DNA from 3 places in the Mesorhizobium sp. CA6 genome. Region 2 is predicted to be linked to each of the others. Evidence: riboswitches for the same ligand, from Rfam matches in the RefSeq annotation. Region 2 holds a riboswitch; each other region holds the start of a gene.

Region 1 (5,055 bases), on a different contig from region 2:
ACTTGATGAGCAATGTTGGGTGGGAAACCATCTGCGACCGCGCCAGGGTGGCGCTCCTCCAGACTTCTCCAGACGCGGTGCTCGCTGGCCATTCAATGGGAGCTGGCGTGATCAGTGCCGTTTGGTCAGAACGAGTCGCTGCCGCCGGCATTGTGCTGCTGCATGGCCTTGCTGATATTCCCAGCAATGTTCGCCGACACATCCCGGTCGCGGTCCACGTCGCCGACCCAGATGCATTTGCTCAGCCAGAACAAGTTGCCGACTGGTCGGCGTCGGCGAAGCGCTGCCACGTCAGGGCAGAAATTTTCACCTATCCGGGGATCGGCCATTTCTACACCGATCAAGCGCTGCCGGATTACGATGCGTCCGCAGCCGAGCTGACATGGTTGCGCGTTCAGGCTTTCCTGAAAACGATCGCACGCAAGACCGGGAGCGGTTCGGTGATTCCGTGAAACGCTGAACCGTTCTAAGCAGCGCCGGCTCGCGGAGCGGGTGAACGGAAAATCGACCATGCAGCGGCGCCGAGCGCCGCCACCGTGGCGAGGATCACCGCAAGGCTCGGCAAGTGGAAGAAGATGTCGCGCCATCTGGGCTCGACGATCGCGCCGGTGCTGAAGGCCTCGCCGCTATACTGGCACAGGATCCACGACGCGCCGCTACGCACCATCTCGGCATCGATGTCCGAGATTAGCGCCTTCGCCTCGCGCCCGGCCGCGGGCATCATCGCCATATGGGCGAGCAGCGCCTTGGCGGCGGCGAGATAGGCGTGGCTGCATTCGTTGAACGGGCTTTCCTCGTCGCCGAGGCTGCCCGGCATCAGGCCCCAGAGGCAATAAGTGAATTGCAGATTGCCGTGATTGTAGAGCCGCCGGAAGGTCGGGTCGGTCGCGGTCTGGCGCTGGGCGAGGTCGAGGATCTCGCCGCGATAGCGCGCGATGACGGCCATCTGGCCGTGGGTCAGGCTGGGGATCTGGATGCCGGGAGGAGGCGGGGCCGAGGATCCGCCATGCGCCTGCGCGGATGTGGCGGCCAGAAATACGAGCAGCGCCGCAACCGAGCAATTCCAGGAAAAGTGTGCGGCGGTTTTCCGTCCGGAATTGCGAGAAAACGAAAGACCAAAGTGGCTCTGCGGTCGTACCGACCGTTGAGCCGCTTTGGCCGCCAGGGCGCAGAACCGTGGCGGCCAACGCATCGGATTTCAGGCGTAGCGGCGTGCCGGGCTGCGCTGGTCGCGCACCGCGACCACGCGTTCGGCAACCGCGCCGAAGCCGAGCCCGACGACGGTCCACAGCACCAGCTGGATGCCGAGCGAGGCGACGCGGAATTGCCACAGCACGGTCGCCGAGAAGTTCTCCGGCACTTCGTTGATGTCGGGCAGCGCCGCCTTCACCAGCGCGAAGACGACGAGGAAGGCGAGGCCCGCGACGATCGAGGCGTTCCAGGCGCCGAGCCGGTTCCACAGCCGCTGCGCCAGGCCGACCGCCGCTATCATAGCCGCGATCGAGACGACGATCATGATGAAGAACAACTCGGTGCGGTAGCCGATGGTCTCGGCGTTGCCCACCGCCGGCGGGCTGGCCGGGTATTTGAGGCCGGGGACGACGATCACGGCCAGGAAGCCGAGCAACGCCAGCAGCGCCGAGGTGCCGCGCGGTCCGAGCGAGCCTAGCCGGCCATAGGCGTAGGCGAAGACCAGCGAGAACAGCCCGCCAAGCGCGGCGCCATAGATCAGCACGCCGGTCGCCAGGCCGATGCCGGCCTGCGTGGCGCGGCTGACCATCTCGGGCTCCGGCGCCTCGCCGGCGGCCTGGACCTGCTGTTCCTCGAAGGCGATCGCCTTGTCGACCTGCGGCTCGCCATAGACGCGGGCGAGGGCGAACGCCAGGATCCCGGCGACCAGCCCGACAAGCATGCCGCGCAGCAAAAGTTTTCCAACCATGTCACCAATCCCTCCAAGCAATTCCAGGAAAAGTGCGTAGCGGTTTTCCGTCCGGAATTGCGTTAAGCCAACCAAGCAATTCCAGGAAAAGTGCGCAGCGGTCTTCCGTCCGGAATTGCGTTGGATCAGAATCGAAAGCGGGTTCAGCGATGCTGAACCGCTTTAGTGGCAGGGGAAGCCGAGCAGGTGGCGGCCGTCATGCACGAATTCGTGCACATAGGTGCCGCGGATCAGCGAGGTGGCGCCTTCTTCCGCGCCGACGAAATAGATCGCCAGCATCAAAAGCAGCCCGCCGAGGATGGCCCAGGGCAGAAGCTCGCGGACCGGAATCGCAACCGGGCCGTAGCTGGGGGCGAAGGTGGTGTCGGACATATTGACCTCCCTTGGGATACTGCGTCCCGTTGATCGAGTGCTGCGGAATAAGGCCTGACTTTCGGCTGGTGCCGATCACAGTGGCGCGACCGTGCCGGACTCGCACCGGCTTCCAATCCCGTATAGCACTAAGACACTTGTCAGCACTTCGTTCGCCTGTCAACGACATGTAATGGCGGCACGGCTTCGTGAGGCCTGTTTTTCGCTGGGCCACGGAGTTTTTCATGCTTGTCCGCCTGACGATGATCGCAAGCGGAGCGACGGCCGGCATGCGCAAGGGCCGCTTTCCGAACGATGAGCCGCCGGAGCCGCGCGCCCTCGATCGCGCCGGCGCGCTGGCCGCTTCGCTGCGTCGCGCCGACCGTATCTTGATAAGTCCGGCGCTGGCCGCGCGGCGGACGGCCGAGGCGCTCGGCCTTGACGCGGCGATCGAGCCGCTACTTGCCGAGCAGGATTTCGCACGCTGGGCCGGCAAAAGTTTCGAGGAGGTGCAGGCCGAGGATCCGGAAGGCATGGCGGCCTGGATTTCCGATCCCGGCGCCGCGCCCCACGGTGGCGAATCGCTCGCCGCTGTCGCCCGGCGGGGTGCTGCGCTGATGGAGCGGCTGGCCGGCGAAAGCGGTCACACCGTCGCGGTGACGCATGCCGTGCCGGTCCGCGCCGCCATGGCGCATGTGCTCGGCGCACCGCTTTCCTCGGTCTGGAAGATCGACATCGAGCCGCTGTCGCTCACCGAGTTCCGCTGTGATGGCCGCCGCTGGGTGCTGCGCGCGAGCGGCGTCACTGTCGCCGGCTGAACGCCCAGGCGTGAACGCTCCATCCGTGAACCCGGCCGGCATATCAAGCCGGCACACCACTGTTTCAGTGATCGCTAACGGAACGGAAACGCCTCGCTGCTATCGTGCTGCCCCATGGCAAGGAGGACCTTGCCTGAGGAGCCCGCCGGATATGGCCAATTTTCCCGAGATCGAACGCCGTCTTCATGCGCGCGAATTCGTGCTCAAGGAAGCCACGATCATCGCCGCCGGCGTCAGGATCGGCTGCTCGGTCAGAAATCAGCACGAGCAGGGCGCGGAATTGCGCGTCGGTGCCAATGTGGAGATTCCGGACCGCTTTCTGCTCGAAGTCCCGGCCGACGATACGGCCTATCGCGCTTTGGTGCGGTGGCGGCGCAACGACCGCGTCGGCGTGGCGCTCTACAGCAACGCGCCAAAGGACTGATGCTCAAAAATAGCGGCGCACGCTCGCCCTATAGGCGCGGTAGGGTTCGCCGAACTTGCGTTCCAGATAGGCCTCCTCGCGCAGCACCACGCCGTAATGCAGGATGGGGAAGCTCGCGATGGTCGCGATGACGGCCCACCAGCTGTCAAAGAGCAGCCCGATTCCGAGAAGCAGTCCCATCAAGCCGACATAGAGCGGGTTGCGGGTGAAGCCGAACGGGCCGCCGGTGATGATCGCGGTGGTCGGCAGCGTTGGGTTCACATTGGTGCCGCCGCGCAACATCGTCGAGCGTCCCCAGGCGATGATCGCAACCGCCAGTGCTGCCAGCACTACGCCGAGCACGATGGTCAGCGGGCGGCCGCCGATCGCCAGCGGCCAGACATAGCGCAGCGCCAGCATCGCGATCAGCGCCACGAGAAAGAGCAGCGGCGGAAACACCGCCACGCCCGGATTGTCCGCTTTGTCATCCATAGCCATCTTCATCGACCAGGCGCCATTGCCGCCACTATGCACGGACGCGCATCGTCCAGCAATTCGTGACTTGATCCTGCCTAGGCGATGTGCAGCCCGACATATCGGGAACACAACCGTGGCGCGCGCGTTCACTATCGCCGATCGACAGGGATTGCGCGGATGAGCAAGACAGCCGTTTGGGTGGCGCTGATCGCCATCGTTCTCGTGGGCCTCTATTTGTTGCAGGCCAATGGCATGATCCGGTTCTGATCAGGACGGCGCGTCGCCATTAGCGGGCTCAATAGCAGCGACTCCCTCCGCACCCGCTCGCTGCCTTCTGTTCTTCCAGCCAGCGGTCGCGCGGCTTGCAGCTTGACGGCCGTGGCGACAGCTCGACCTCAACCGTCCCGCCAACAAGGCTCGGCTGGGCTGCCCGGTGCAATTCCATCGGGCGAACGCCGTCGCTGACCTCGAAGGTCAGCTTCGCCGCCTGATCGAGAGCGACATAGTCCGAAACCTTGCGGATGATCGCGGCGAATTTGCCGGCTGGCATATGGACCCGTCCGCCTTCGTCCACGTCCCACAGCTGGACGAATATCTCCGACCATGATTCCGGATTTGCTTCGCAATCCAGCGCTGCGAACTGTCCAGCCTTCACCTCGGTGACATGGTACCCTGGCTTTACCGGCCGCCCGCCGTAGCGGAAAACCAGCGGCTTGTCCTTGTAATCGGCCAGCGCCACCAGCAGTTCGCCGATGGTCAGGTCGGAGGGGTCCATAGGAGCGATGTTTTTCAGATTGTCAGAAGAGAGCATGTCGACTATTCCTCATTTCAATATTTCAAGGATTGTTGAAACGTGGATGAACGTCAAGCCCTGACCGCCTTTGGCGCGCTGTCGCAGGAAACACGGCTGCGCCTGCTGCGGCTGCTGGTCGTTGCCGGCCCGGAAGGCATTGCCGCCGGCTCGCTCGCCGAGCAGGTCGAGGTCTCGCCGTCCAATGTCAGCTTCCACCTCAAAGAACTTGAGCGCGCCGGTCTCGTGACCGCGCGGCGTGATGCCCGCTCGATCG
Region 2 (5,055 bases):
AGGACACCTGATGAAGGACAAGATTTCGCTGGCCATGGCGAGGCGCGTCGCGCTCGGGGCGCAAGGGTTCAACGACCCTAGGCCCAGTGGTGTTCCGGATCGCCGCCACCTTGCGCGGGTACTTTCGCGAACCGGCCTTCTGCAGATCGATTCCGTGAGCGCGGTGGTGCGCGCGCATTACATGCCGCTCTATTCGCGCCTCGGCCCCTACCCGCTTACGCTGCTCGACAATGCCGCAGTCACCCGCAAGCGCGCCGTGTTCGAATACTGGGCACATGAGGCGTCGTTCCTGCCCGTGGAGACATACCCGCTGATGCGCTGGCGCATGCAGCGCGCCGAGCAGGGCGACGAGATGTATCTCGGCCTGGCGAAATGGGGTCGTGAACGCAAGGAAATGATCGACGAGATATATAGAGAAGTCGCCGATCGTGGTCCGATCGCCGCCTCCGATATCGAAGGCCACAAGGGCAATGGCGGCTGGTGGGGCTGGAGCGAGGCCAAGCACGCTTTCGAATGGCTGTTCTGGGCCGGTCGCATCACCACGGCCTACCGCCGCGGCTTCGAACGCTATTACGACCTGCCCGAGCGCGTTTTGCCGCAGGCGGTGCTCGATCTTCCCATTCCCTCGGTCGAGGACGCGCATCGCGAGTTGCTGCGCATTTCCGCCCGCGCCCATGGCATTGCCACCTATGGCGACCTGCGCGACTATTTTCGTCTCGCGCCGGGCGACACGAAGGATCGCATCGAGGAACTGGTCGATGCCGGCGAATTGCTGCCGGTGAAGGTCGAAGGTTGGGACAAGACCGCCTATCTCCACAAGGACGCCCGTTTCCCGCGCCGGATAGAAGCGCGCGCCCTGCTCGCCCCCTTCGATCCCGTCGTCTTCGAACGCACCAGAACGGAGAAACTCTTCGATTTCCGCTACCGCATCGAGATCTACACGCCGGCGGAAAAGCGCCAATACGGCTACTACGTGCTGCCCTTCCTGCTCGGCGATCGGATCGTCGCCCGCGTCGATCTGAAAGCTGACCGCCCGGCCAGCATCTTGCGCGTCCACGCCGCCTACGCCGAGGCCGGCGCCCCGCCCGAAACGGCCACCCAGCTCTTCAACGAGTTGAAGCAGATGCAGGGCTGGCTCGGCCTGGAGGCGATCGAAGTGACGCCGGCCGGCGACCTCGGACCGGCGCTGGCCGACATCGCGGTGTCGTAGCTGCGCGTTGACAGGGAGGGTGAACAAAAATAGAACATCCCAACTGTGGTTAGGATCGGTTGCGATGGTTTTCAGGCGCTCGATATGTCTGGTTTTGGCCTACCTGACCTTAGCGTCGCCATCATATGCGACAGGTGCTTACCGAGAGGAATGGGTAGAGGTCACGCGTCCAGTCATTTTCTGTGGCGGCCACATTGCACCCGGTATGCAGCCAAAAGAAGTGACGGCGCTTCTTCTGCGGTGGTTGGAGTTTGGAACGATCGACAAGCAGATCGCAGGCGCCTGTGGCTTATTGCCGGTAGGGCAGCGCTATATAATAGTTCATGAGCCGAAGTTCGACGCCAATCGCTTCGTCTTGATGTGGGAACCGGTTTGCCAGCACGGCTGTTCGTTAAGTATGGCGCCCGTGGCCTCACCGCCTCGCAAACTTGTGGGTCCATACCTCAAACCCATAAAGCCGCCAAAAGGCTGGTACTAAGCCAGTCGTTGACTCCAGCCCCCTGAACCCTCTAAATCCTGACCCAGACGGTCTTCTCCCGGCAAAGGGAGGAGCCAAGAGGGAATGCGGTGCGGGCCAACACCCAAATCCGCGGCTGTCCCCGCAACTGTAAGCGACGAGCCTCTGCCGAAAACCACTGGGATGTTCCCGGGAAGGCGGCATTCAGGGTGACGACCCGCGAGCCAGGAGACCTGCCGTCTGAGACTTTAAGTATCCGAATGCCCGGCGGGTTTTCCGGGCAAGGAGCATGGTTTTGGATCGCAACGGCAGTTTCCCGGCAAACAGTGCGGACATTCCGTCCGAGCCCGATGCTTTGGCTGGCGTCACCGTCGTCGTCTGCTCATCCTGCCGCGACGACACCGGGTCGGATGCGCATCCGCGCGCCGGCGCGCTGCTTGCCGAAGACGCGCGTCGGGCTGCTTGCGGCGAAAAGATCGACATCCGTAGCGTCGAATGCCTCGGCAACTGCAAGCGCCGGCTAAGCGCCGCGCTGCTGCGCGACGGCTGCTGGAGCTACGTCTTCGGCGATCTGGACACCGCCAGCGGCGCCGACCTCGTCGCCGGCGCAAAGCTCTTCGCCACCTCGACCGATGGCCTCATCCCCTGGCGGGGCCGGCCCGATTCTCTCAAGCGCGGCCTGGTTGCCCGCATCCCTCCCCTCGACATGCTGAAGGACCGACCATGAACGCATCCGTTTCCCGTGTTCCCTGCACCGTCGTCACCGGCTTTCTCGGCGCCGGCAAGACGACGCTGATCCGCAACCTGCTCGAGAACGCCAAGGGCAAGCGGCTGGCGATCATCGTCAACGAGTTCGGCGATGTCGGCATCGATGGCGAGATCCTGAAGGGCTGCGGCGTCGACACCTGCCCGGAGGAAAACATCGTCGAGCTCGCCAATGGCTGCATCTGCTGCACCGTCGCCGACGATTTCGTGCCGGCGCTCGATCAGATCCTGTCGCTCAACCCCAAGGTCGATCACATCCTGATCGAGACCTCGGGCCTCGCTCTGCCGAAGCCGCTGGTGCAGGCGTTCCAGTGGCCGAGCGTGAAGAGCCGCGTGACGGTCGATGGCGTCATCGCCGTGGTCGACGGCCCGGCGCTCGCCGACGGCCGCGTCGCTTCCGACATGGACGCGCTGCAGGCGCAGCGTGCGGCGGACGATTCGCTCGACCATGACGATCCGGTCGAGGAGGTATTCGAGGACCAGATCGCCTGCGCCGACCTGATCATCCTGTCGAAGAGCGACCTGATGGATGCGGCAGGCTCCGCCCGTGCCAACGCCGTCATCGGTGAGCATGTGGCGCGCGCCGTGAAAGTCGTGCCGACAGCGCAGGGCAAGGTTGACCCGTCTGTGTTGCTCGGCCTTGGCCTTGCAGTGGAGGACGACATCGAGAACCGCAAGACCCATCACGACGACGAGCTCGACCACGAGCATGACGATTTCGATTCCTTCGTCATCGATATCCCCTCGATCGCCAATCCCGACGAACTGGCCAAGCGCGTCGCCCTTGCCGCCGAGCAGGAAAACGTGCTGCGCGTCAAAGGTTTCGTCGAGGTCGGCGGCAAGCCGATGCGGCTCCTGCTGCAGGCCGTCGGCCCGCGCGTCAATCACTATTACGACCGCGCCTGGACGGCCGAGGACGATCGCCGCTCGCGGCTCGTCGTCATCGGCCTCAAGGGGCTGAACCGTCCGGAGATCGAGCGTATCCTCGCCGGCTGAGGCCAACACGAAAAAGCGATGCACATCCTCGCCACCACATCCGCTTCGCTCGACGATCTCGCCGAGCCGATCGACCTCAGGCAGACGCCTGCGGATGTGGTGGCCCTGTCCTTCACCGACAGCGATCTCGCCGGCTTGGCCACGGCCTGGAAGGCGGATGCGGAGCGGCTGCCGTCGATGCGGCTTGCGGCGCTGCGCGACCTTCGCCACCCGATGTCGGTGGACCTGTGGATCGACAGCGTCGCCCGCCACGCCAGGGTCATCCTCGTCCGCATCCTCGGCGGCTATGACTGGTGGCGCTATGGCTGTGACCAGCTCGCCGCGGTGGCGCGCGAACGCGGGATCAAGCTGGCATTGCTGCCCGGCGAAAGCCATGACGAGGACCTGCGGTTGGTCGAAGGCTCGACCCTGCCGCGCGCCGAGCTGGACGTGTTGCTCGGCTATTTCCGCGAAGGCGGTCCGGCCAATATGAGCGCGCTGGTGCAAAGGCTGGCAAGGCTCGCCGGGTCGGATGCGGCCGTGGCCGAACCGGTCAGCGTGCCGAAGGCGGGGTATTATGAGCCGGGATTGGGAGTTGTCGAAAAGCCTACACTTTCAAAGGTCGGCGATCCTTCGCACCCCCCTCTGTCCTGCCGGACATCTCCCCCGCAAGGGGGGAGATCAGCCCTCACCCCAGCCGGCTCTATCTCTGCTTCGTCAAATATCGAGCTAGCTGAAACATCTACGGTTGGCGAAACCGTCGACCACAGAGCAATCTCCCCCCTTGCGGGGGAGATGTCCGGCAGGACAGAGGGGGGGGCGACGGAACTCAACGTTGACAACCTCAGCACCCCGGTCATCCCTATCCTCTTCTATCGCTCCATGCTGCTTGCCGCCGATGTGGCACCGATCGACGCACTCGTTGACGCCCTGTGTTCGCAAGGCCTAGCGCCCGTACCGATCTTCGTCTCCAGCCTCAAAGACGCGGCATCCCTGGCCTTCGTCGAAACCGCCCTCACCTCCCTGAACCCCGCCGCAATCGTCACCGCCACCGCCTTCGCCTCCGGCGCGGAACCCGGTGCCGAGACCCTCTTCGACCGCGCCGGTGTGCCCGTCTTCCAGGTCATCGTCGCCACGACGAGGCGCGAGGTCTGGGAAAAGAACCAGCGCGGCCTGGCGCCCGCCGACCTTGCCATGCATGTCGTGCTGCCCGAGCTCGACGGCCGCATCCTCGCCGGCGCGGTCTCGTTCAAGGGCGAGGTCGAGACCGATCCGGCGCTCGCCTTCCGCGCCTTCGCCAATCGGCCCGAGGCGGATCGCGTGGCGCAGGTGGCCAAGCGGATCGCGGCGTTTATTCGCCTGCAGCGGACGGAGCGGGCCAAACGCAAGCTCGCGATCCTGATCCCTGATTATCCGAGCGCGCCCGGACGTACAGGTTATGCCGTTGGGCTTGATGTGCCGTCGAGCGTGCTCGCCATGCTGCAGGACCTGAAGGAACAAGGCTATGCGGTTGAAGGGATTCCGCTATCGCCGCGCGAACTGCTCGATGCGCTGGAGGTGGGTGGGCACGGCCTCTCCGTAGGGGACTACTCTGCCTTTTCGGTCGAACTCCCGAGGGAAGCGCGCGATGCAGTAGAGGCCGCGTGGG
Region 3 (5,055 bases), on a different contig from region 2:
TCGCCGTCATGGTGCATCTGATCGACGGCCAAGATGTCCCCGACGGCCAGGGCCAGATCGCCTACGCGAAGGAAGTGGTCACCCAGCGTTTTGCCGAGGCCAACATCCTTTTCGTCGTCGACCAGCTGGTCAAGGGCGCCATCCGAGCCATCACCGGCCTGATCGGCGGCATCGCCGCCTTCCTGCCCATTCCGGGCCTGAGCGGCATCGTCAGCTTCATCAACACGGTGATCCGCCTGTCGCTGACCTATGTCGACGAAATCATCCTCGGCTACAATATCCGCATCAATTCGAGCTCGCCTTTCGAGACGGCAAGGCAAGGCGTCGTGCTCTACGCGCAGAACGGCAAGCACATGGTCAAGAACGCCGTCTGGTTGGCGGCGATCATGTGGGGCGTGTCCTTCGTCATCTTCCTGTTGATGCTGGCGCCCGCGGCGGCCATTCTGTGGGTCATGCCGGGCCAGCTTGCCGGCTGGGCTTTCGTGCTGGCCATCGTCTTTGCCTGGGCCTTCAAGGCAGCCTTCATCGAGCCCTTCGCCATCGCCTCGCTGATGCAGGTCTATTTCGAAGCCATCGAAGGTCAGGCGCCCAACCCCGAATGGGACACGCGGCTCGCTGAGGCGTCCTCCAAATTCAGGGAACTGCGCGACAAGGCGCTCGGCTCCTTCGGCGGCGGCTCGCGTTGGGACACGCCCCGAGCGGCTTGATCAGGTCAGGGTTTCGACGGCCCGGCGCCGAGACTGGCGATCGCCGATTTGAGCGGCGCCTCGCCGGCGCCGCGAAAAGTCTCGCTCATCACCAGTTCGGGCAGCGGCAGGCGCTTGCCCCAGCCATGCGCTTCAAGGTCCGGCTTCGGCGCGAAGGCCGAGACGCGGCCGACGCACAGATAGGCGATCGGCGTGACATGCTCCGGGATCGCGAGAAGCCGCTTCAGTGCCTCGGTCTCGATGATGCTCACCCAGCCGACGCCGACACCTTCGGCCCGCGCCGCCAGCCAGAAATTCTGCACCGCGCAGACGGTGCTGTAGAGGTCCATCTCCGGATTGTGCCAACGCCCGAGCGGCGAATCCTTCGACCGCTGCCGGTCGCAGGTGATGCACAGGTTGAGCGCGCTTTCGCAAATGCCCTCGAGTTTCAGCTTGCGGTAGAGCGCCTGCCGTTCCGCCTCGATCGCCGGCAACTCCTGCTCGCGCGCGGCGAGGAACAGGTCGCGCACTTGTCTGCGCCGCTCGGCATCGCGGATGACGATGAAATTCCACGGCTGCATATAGCCGACCGACGGGGCGTGATGCGCGGCGGTGATGAGCCGCGCCAGCACATTGTCATCGAGATCGTCGGGGACGAAATGGCTGCGCACGTCGCGCCTGGTGAACATGGCCCGGTAGACCGCGTCGCGCGCCAATTGGTCAAAGTCGTCGCCGCTCGTGGCGATCGCTGCTGCCGTCATCGCTTTTCCCCTTGCGACAAGCAGTTCCCCGCCTGACCAAGCGAAAAACCATGTCTGCCGGGCCGGTCTTCTGGCTCGGGATCGTCCCGCTTCCGGCGCCTTCCCGTCTTCGACAGTGGCGTTTGCCGGCGCGGTCCCCCTTACAGTGTTGGGCACGCCACGGAATTCAACCGTGTTCCCGATTCTCCCGCGTCGCGGGCACCAGGCAGCGACGCGACCTTACAGCGAAGCTTGGGCCGCGCCAACGGCGTTAGCGACACGGCAAGACGCGATTTTCCCCAGCCATTCGGCTGCCAAACATGGTCATTGCGGGCATAGGCCCCTAGATTAGGCGCCATGGCCACCCGTCTCTACACGCATCCGATCTTCCTCGAACACCTCACGCCGCCCGGTCACCCCGAGCGGCCCGACCGCCTGCGCGCCATCGAGCGCGTGCTGGACGACGAGACTTTTGCGGCGCTCGACCGCGTCAAGGCGCCGGAAGGCGACGAGAAAACCATCCTCTATGCGCACCCGGAGGATTTCATCGAGCGCGTGCGCGGGGCGATCCCTGGGAGCGGGATCGTGTCGATCGACGCCGATACCAGCGCCAGCCCGAAAAGCTGGCAGGCCGTGGTGACGGCGATCGGCGGTGCCAACGCGGCGGTGGACGACGTCTTCGAGGGCCGTGCGGCAAACGTCTTCGTCGCCGCGCGTCCGCCTGGACATCATGCCGAAAAGACCACGGCAATGGGCTTCTGCCTGTTCAACACGGCGGCGATCGCCGCCCGATACGCGCAGAAGAAACACCAGGCCGAGCGCGTCGCCATCGTCGACTGGGATGTCCACCACGGCAACGGCACGCAGGACATCTTCTGGGACGACCCGTCGGTTCTCTACTGCTCGACGCACCAGATGCCGCTTTACCCGGGCACCGGCGCGAAGAACGAGACCGGCGCCGGCAACATCGTCAACGCGCCGCTGGCGCCGCAGACCGGCAGCGACCTGTTCCGCGACGCATTCCTGTCGCGCGTGCTGCCGTCCATCGATGCGTTCGCGCCGGACCTGATCATCATTTCCGCCGGTTTCGATGCGCACCACCGCGATCCGCTGGCCGAGATCAACCTGACCGAGGACGATTTCGACTGGGCGACCGGCCAGTTGATGGAGCGCGCCGGACGCCATAGCTCCAACAGGCTCGTCAGCCTGCTGGAAGGCGGCTACGATCTGCAGGGACTGGCATTTTCAGTCGCCGCCCATGTCGGGCGGCTGATGAAGGGATAGGGTATGGCATTGGAAGGCAATGAGGACGTCAAGGCGATGAGCTTCGAACAGGCGCTCGACGCGCTGGAGAAGATCGTCGATGATCTGGAGCGCGGCGACGTTCCGCTCGACCAGTCGATCAAGATCTATGAGCGCGGCGAGGCGCTGAAGGCGCATTGCGACCGGCTGCTGAAGGCGGCCGAGGACAAGGTCGAGAAGATCAGGCTGTCGCGCGACGGCAAGCCGGTGGGAACTGAACCGCTGGACGCCGACTGAGGTGTTGATGTTCAGGTGAGGCCGGCCTGCAAATGGCAACTTCCTGCGCTTCCGGTGCTCACGTACTTCAAGTACGCTCCGCTCCGGTTCTCGGAAACCACCATTTTCGGCTCGGCCTGACCTGAATCTCAACACCTCAGCGGATGATCTCGGACCGGGTAAGGGCAAAGAAAGCAGGTAAGGAGTTCAAGCCATGTGCCGCAACATCAAGACCTTGGCCAATTTCGAGCCGCCGGCGACCAATGACGAAGTGCATGACGCAGCGCTTCAGTTCGTGCGCAAGCTTAGCGGCTCGACCAAGCCGTCCAAGCGCAACGAGCATGCCTTCTACCATGCCGTCGAGGCGATCGCCGCTGTCGCGCGCGAATTGATCGATTCGCTCGAAACCAATCAGGAACCGCGCAACCGCGAGGAAGAAGCTGCCAAGGCGAAGGCCAGGTCGGCGCTGCGTTTCGCCTGAGGATCCGACATGAGCTTCTTTCCGGGAAACGATCCCGAACCCGGCGATGCCTTCGCCTGCGACCAGATCGAGCTGATGGTCGTTCCGAACGCCAAGGACATTGGCGGTTTCGAGGTGCGCCGCGCTCTGCCGACGGCAAAGCGCCGGCTGGTCGGGCCGTTCATCTTCTTCGACCGCATGGGCCCTGCGATCCTGCGCGCCGGCCATGCGCTCGACGTGCGCCCGCATCCGCATATCGGGCTTTCCACCGTCACCTATCTGTTCGACGGCAGGATCAGGCATCGCGATTCGCTCGGCACCGAAATGGTGATCGCGCCAGGCGACGTGAATCTGATGACAGCCGGGCGCGGCATCGTTCATTCCGAGCGCACGCCACAGGAATTGCGCGGCGCGCCGATGTCGGTGTCCGGCCTGCAGACCTGGCTGGCGCTGCCCGACGGCAAGGAGGAGATTGCCCCGGTGTTCGCGAACACGTCGGTGGCCAGCTTGCCGCAGATCGATGCCGAGGGCGTCAGCGGCCGCGTCGTCATCGGCGCGTTCTCAGGCCTGCGCTCGCCTGTGGCGACCGCTTCCGACACGCTCTACGCCGATCTCAGGCTGGCCGCCGGTGCCAGCGTGAGGATTCCGGCCGATGCCGAGGAGCGCGCCATCTACACGCTGGAGGGCAACGTCTCGATCGCCGGCGATGTTTTCCCGGCCGAGCGGCTTCTGGTGTTCAAGCCGGGCGAGGAGATCGTGGTCTCTTCCGAGCGCGGTGCGCATTTCATGCTGTTCGGCGGCGCTTCGCTGGGCTCCAAGCGCTACATCTGGTGGAATTTCGTCTCGTCCTCCAAGGAACGCATCGAGCAGGCCAAGCAGGAATGGAAGACGGGCCGCTTCGATATCGTTCCCGGCGATGAGGAAGAGTTCATTCCGCTGCCGGAAGGTTAGATCCGAGTGCTGCTCGGATATGCCTGAGTTACCAGATTGCATGCTCTGGCAATTGGCGGAGCACGTCGATCCGTCGTCATCCTATGGCGAAGCAAGGAGCGAAGGGACGCGGCGCAGACCATAGGATCCATTCCGTGACTTCCAAGCGTTGCAACGGCGCAGAATTCTGCTCCGCTGCGCTCTTCGGCCAAGGTCACGGCATGGATTCCAGGGTCTCCGCGATGGAGCTTTGCTCCTGCTTCGCCCTGGAATGACGACGTTGGGAAGGCTTCCGCCATTTCCAGACGTTGCGATGGTTCATCGAAACGGCCCCCACGCGTCACTGGCGCGCATTTACATTCGCTCGCCGGCGGACTATTCCCGCGCATGATTATGGCGCAATCTGCTGATAGCGCCGTGTTCGATCGATAAGGCAGGACGCGCCCGAGTGAAGCCAGACACGCCGCTGCTCGACAAGGTCCGCATTCCGGCGGATTTGCGGACGCTTGATGAGAGCGCGCTGCCGCAGCTTGCGGCGGAACTCCGCGCCGAGCTGATCGATGCCGTGTCGCAGACCGGCGGCCATCTTGGCGCAGGCCTCGGCGTCGTCGAGCTGACGGTTGCGCTTCACTACGTCTTCAACACGCCGGCGGACCGGCTGATCTGGGATGTCGGCCACCAGGCCTATCCGCACAAGATCCTGACTGGCCGCCGCGACCGC

Evidence for each region. Region 2 has a riboswitch for cobalamin ahead of LB526_RS03255 (DUF1636 family protein). Riboswitches for the same ligand answer to the same signal wherever they lie in the genome.
Region 1: linked by a shared signal. The riboswitch ahead of LB526_RS11795 (CbtB domain-containing protein) and the one ahead of LB526_RS03255 (DUF1636 family protein) in region 2 are both predicted to bind cobalamin.
Region 3: linked by a shared signal. The riboswitch ahead of bluB (5,6-dimethylbenzimidazole synthase) and the one ahead of LB526_RS03255 (DUF1636 family protein) in region 2 are both predicted to bind cobalamin.

Annotation. Positions count from the first base shown of each region.
Region 1 is NZ_JAIUHI010000006.1:267,740-272,794, forward strand. It holds gene LB526_RS11780 (dienelactone hydrolase family protein) at 1-452, shown strand, start outside; gene LB526_RS11785 (hypothetical protein) at 467-946, opposite strand; gene LB526_RS11790 (CbtA family protein) at 1,199-1,939, opposite strand; gene LB526_RS11795 (CbtB domain-containing protein) at 2,102-2,311, opposite strand; adenosylcobalamin (AdoCbl) riboswitch at 2,303-2,454, opposite strand; gene LB526_RS11800 (histidine phosphatase family protein) at 2,536-3,108, shown strand; gene LB526_RS11805 (PilZ domain-containing protein) at 3,260-3,532, shown strand; gene LB526_RS11810 (methyltransferase family protein) at 3,536-4,003, opposite strand; gene LB526_RS11815 (DUF6428 family protein) at 4,284-4,799, opposite strand; gene LB526_RS11820 (ArsR/SmtB family transcription factor) at 4,842-5,055, shown strand, end outside.
Region 2 is NZ_JAIUHI010000002.1:214,753-219,807, forward strand. It holds gene LB526_RS03250 (winged helix-turn-helix domain-containing protein) at 11-1,210, shown strand; cobalamin riboswitch at 1,720-1,923, shown strand; gene LB526_RS03255 (DUF1636 family protein) at 1,963-2,394, shown strand; gene cobW (cobalamin biosynthesis protein CobW) at 2,391-3,428, shown strand; gene LB526_RS03265 (cobaltochelatase subunit CobN) at 3,447-5,055, shown strand, end outside.
Region 3 is NZ_JAIUHI010000010.1:14,402-19,456, forward strand. It holds gene LB526_RS16455 (hypothetical protein) at 1-707, shown strand, start outside; gene bluB (5,6-dimethylbenzimidazole synthase) at 713-1,447, opposite strand; cobalamin riboswitch at 1,490-1,668, opposite strand; gene LB526_RS16465 (histone deacetylase family protein) at 1,784-2,710, shown strand; gene LB526_RS16470 (exodeoxyribonuclease VII small subunit) at 2,714-2,965, shown strand; gene LB526_RS16475 (DUF2277 domain-containing protein) at 3,159-3,425, shown strand; gene LB526_RS16480 (pirin family protein) at 3,435-4,355, shown strand; gene dxs (1-deoxy-D-xylulose-5-phosphate synthase) at 4,783-5,055, shown strand, end outside.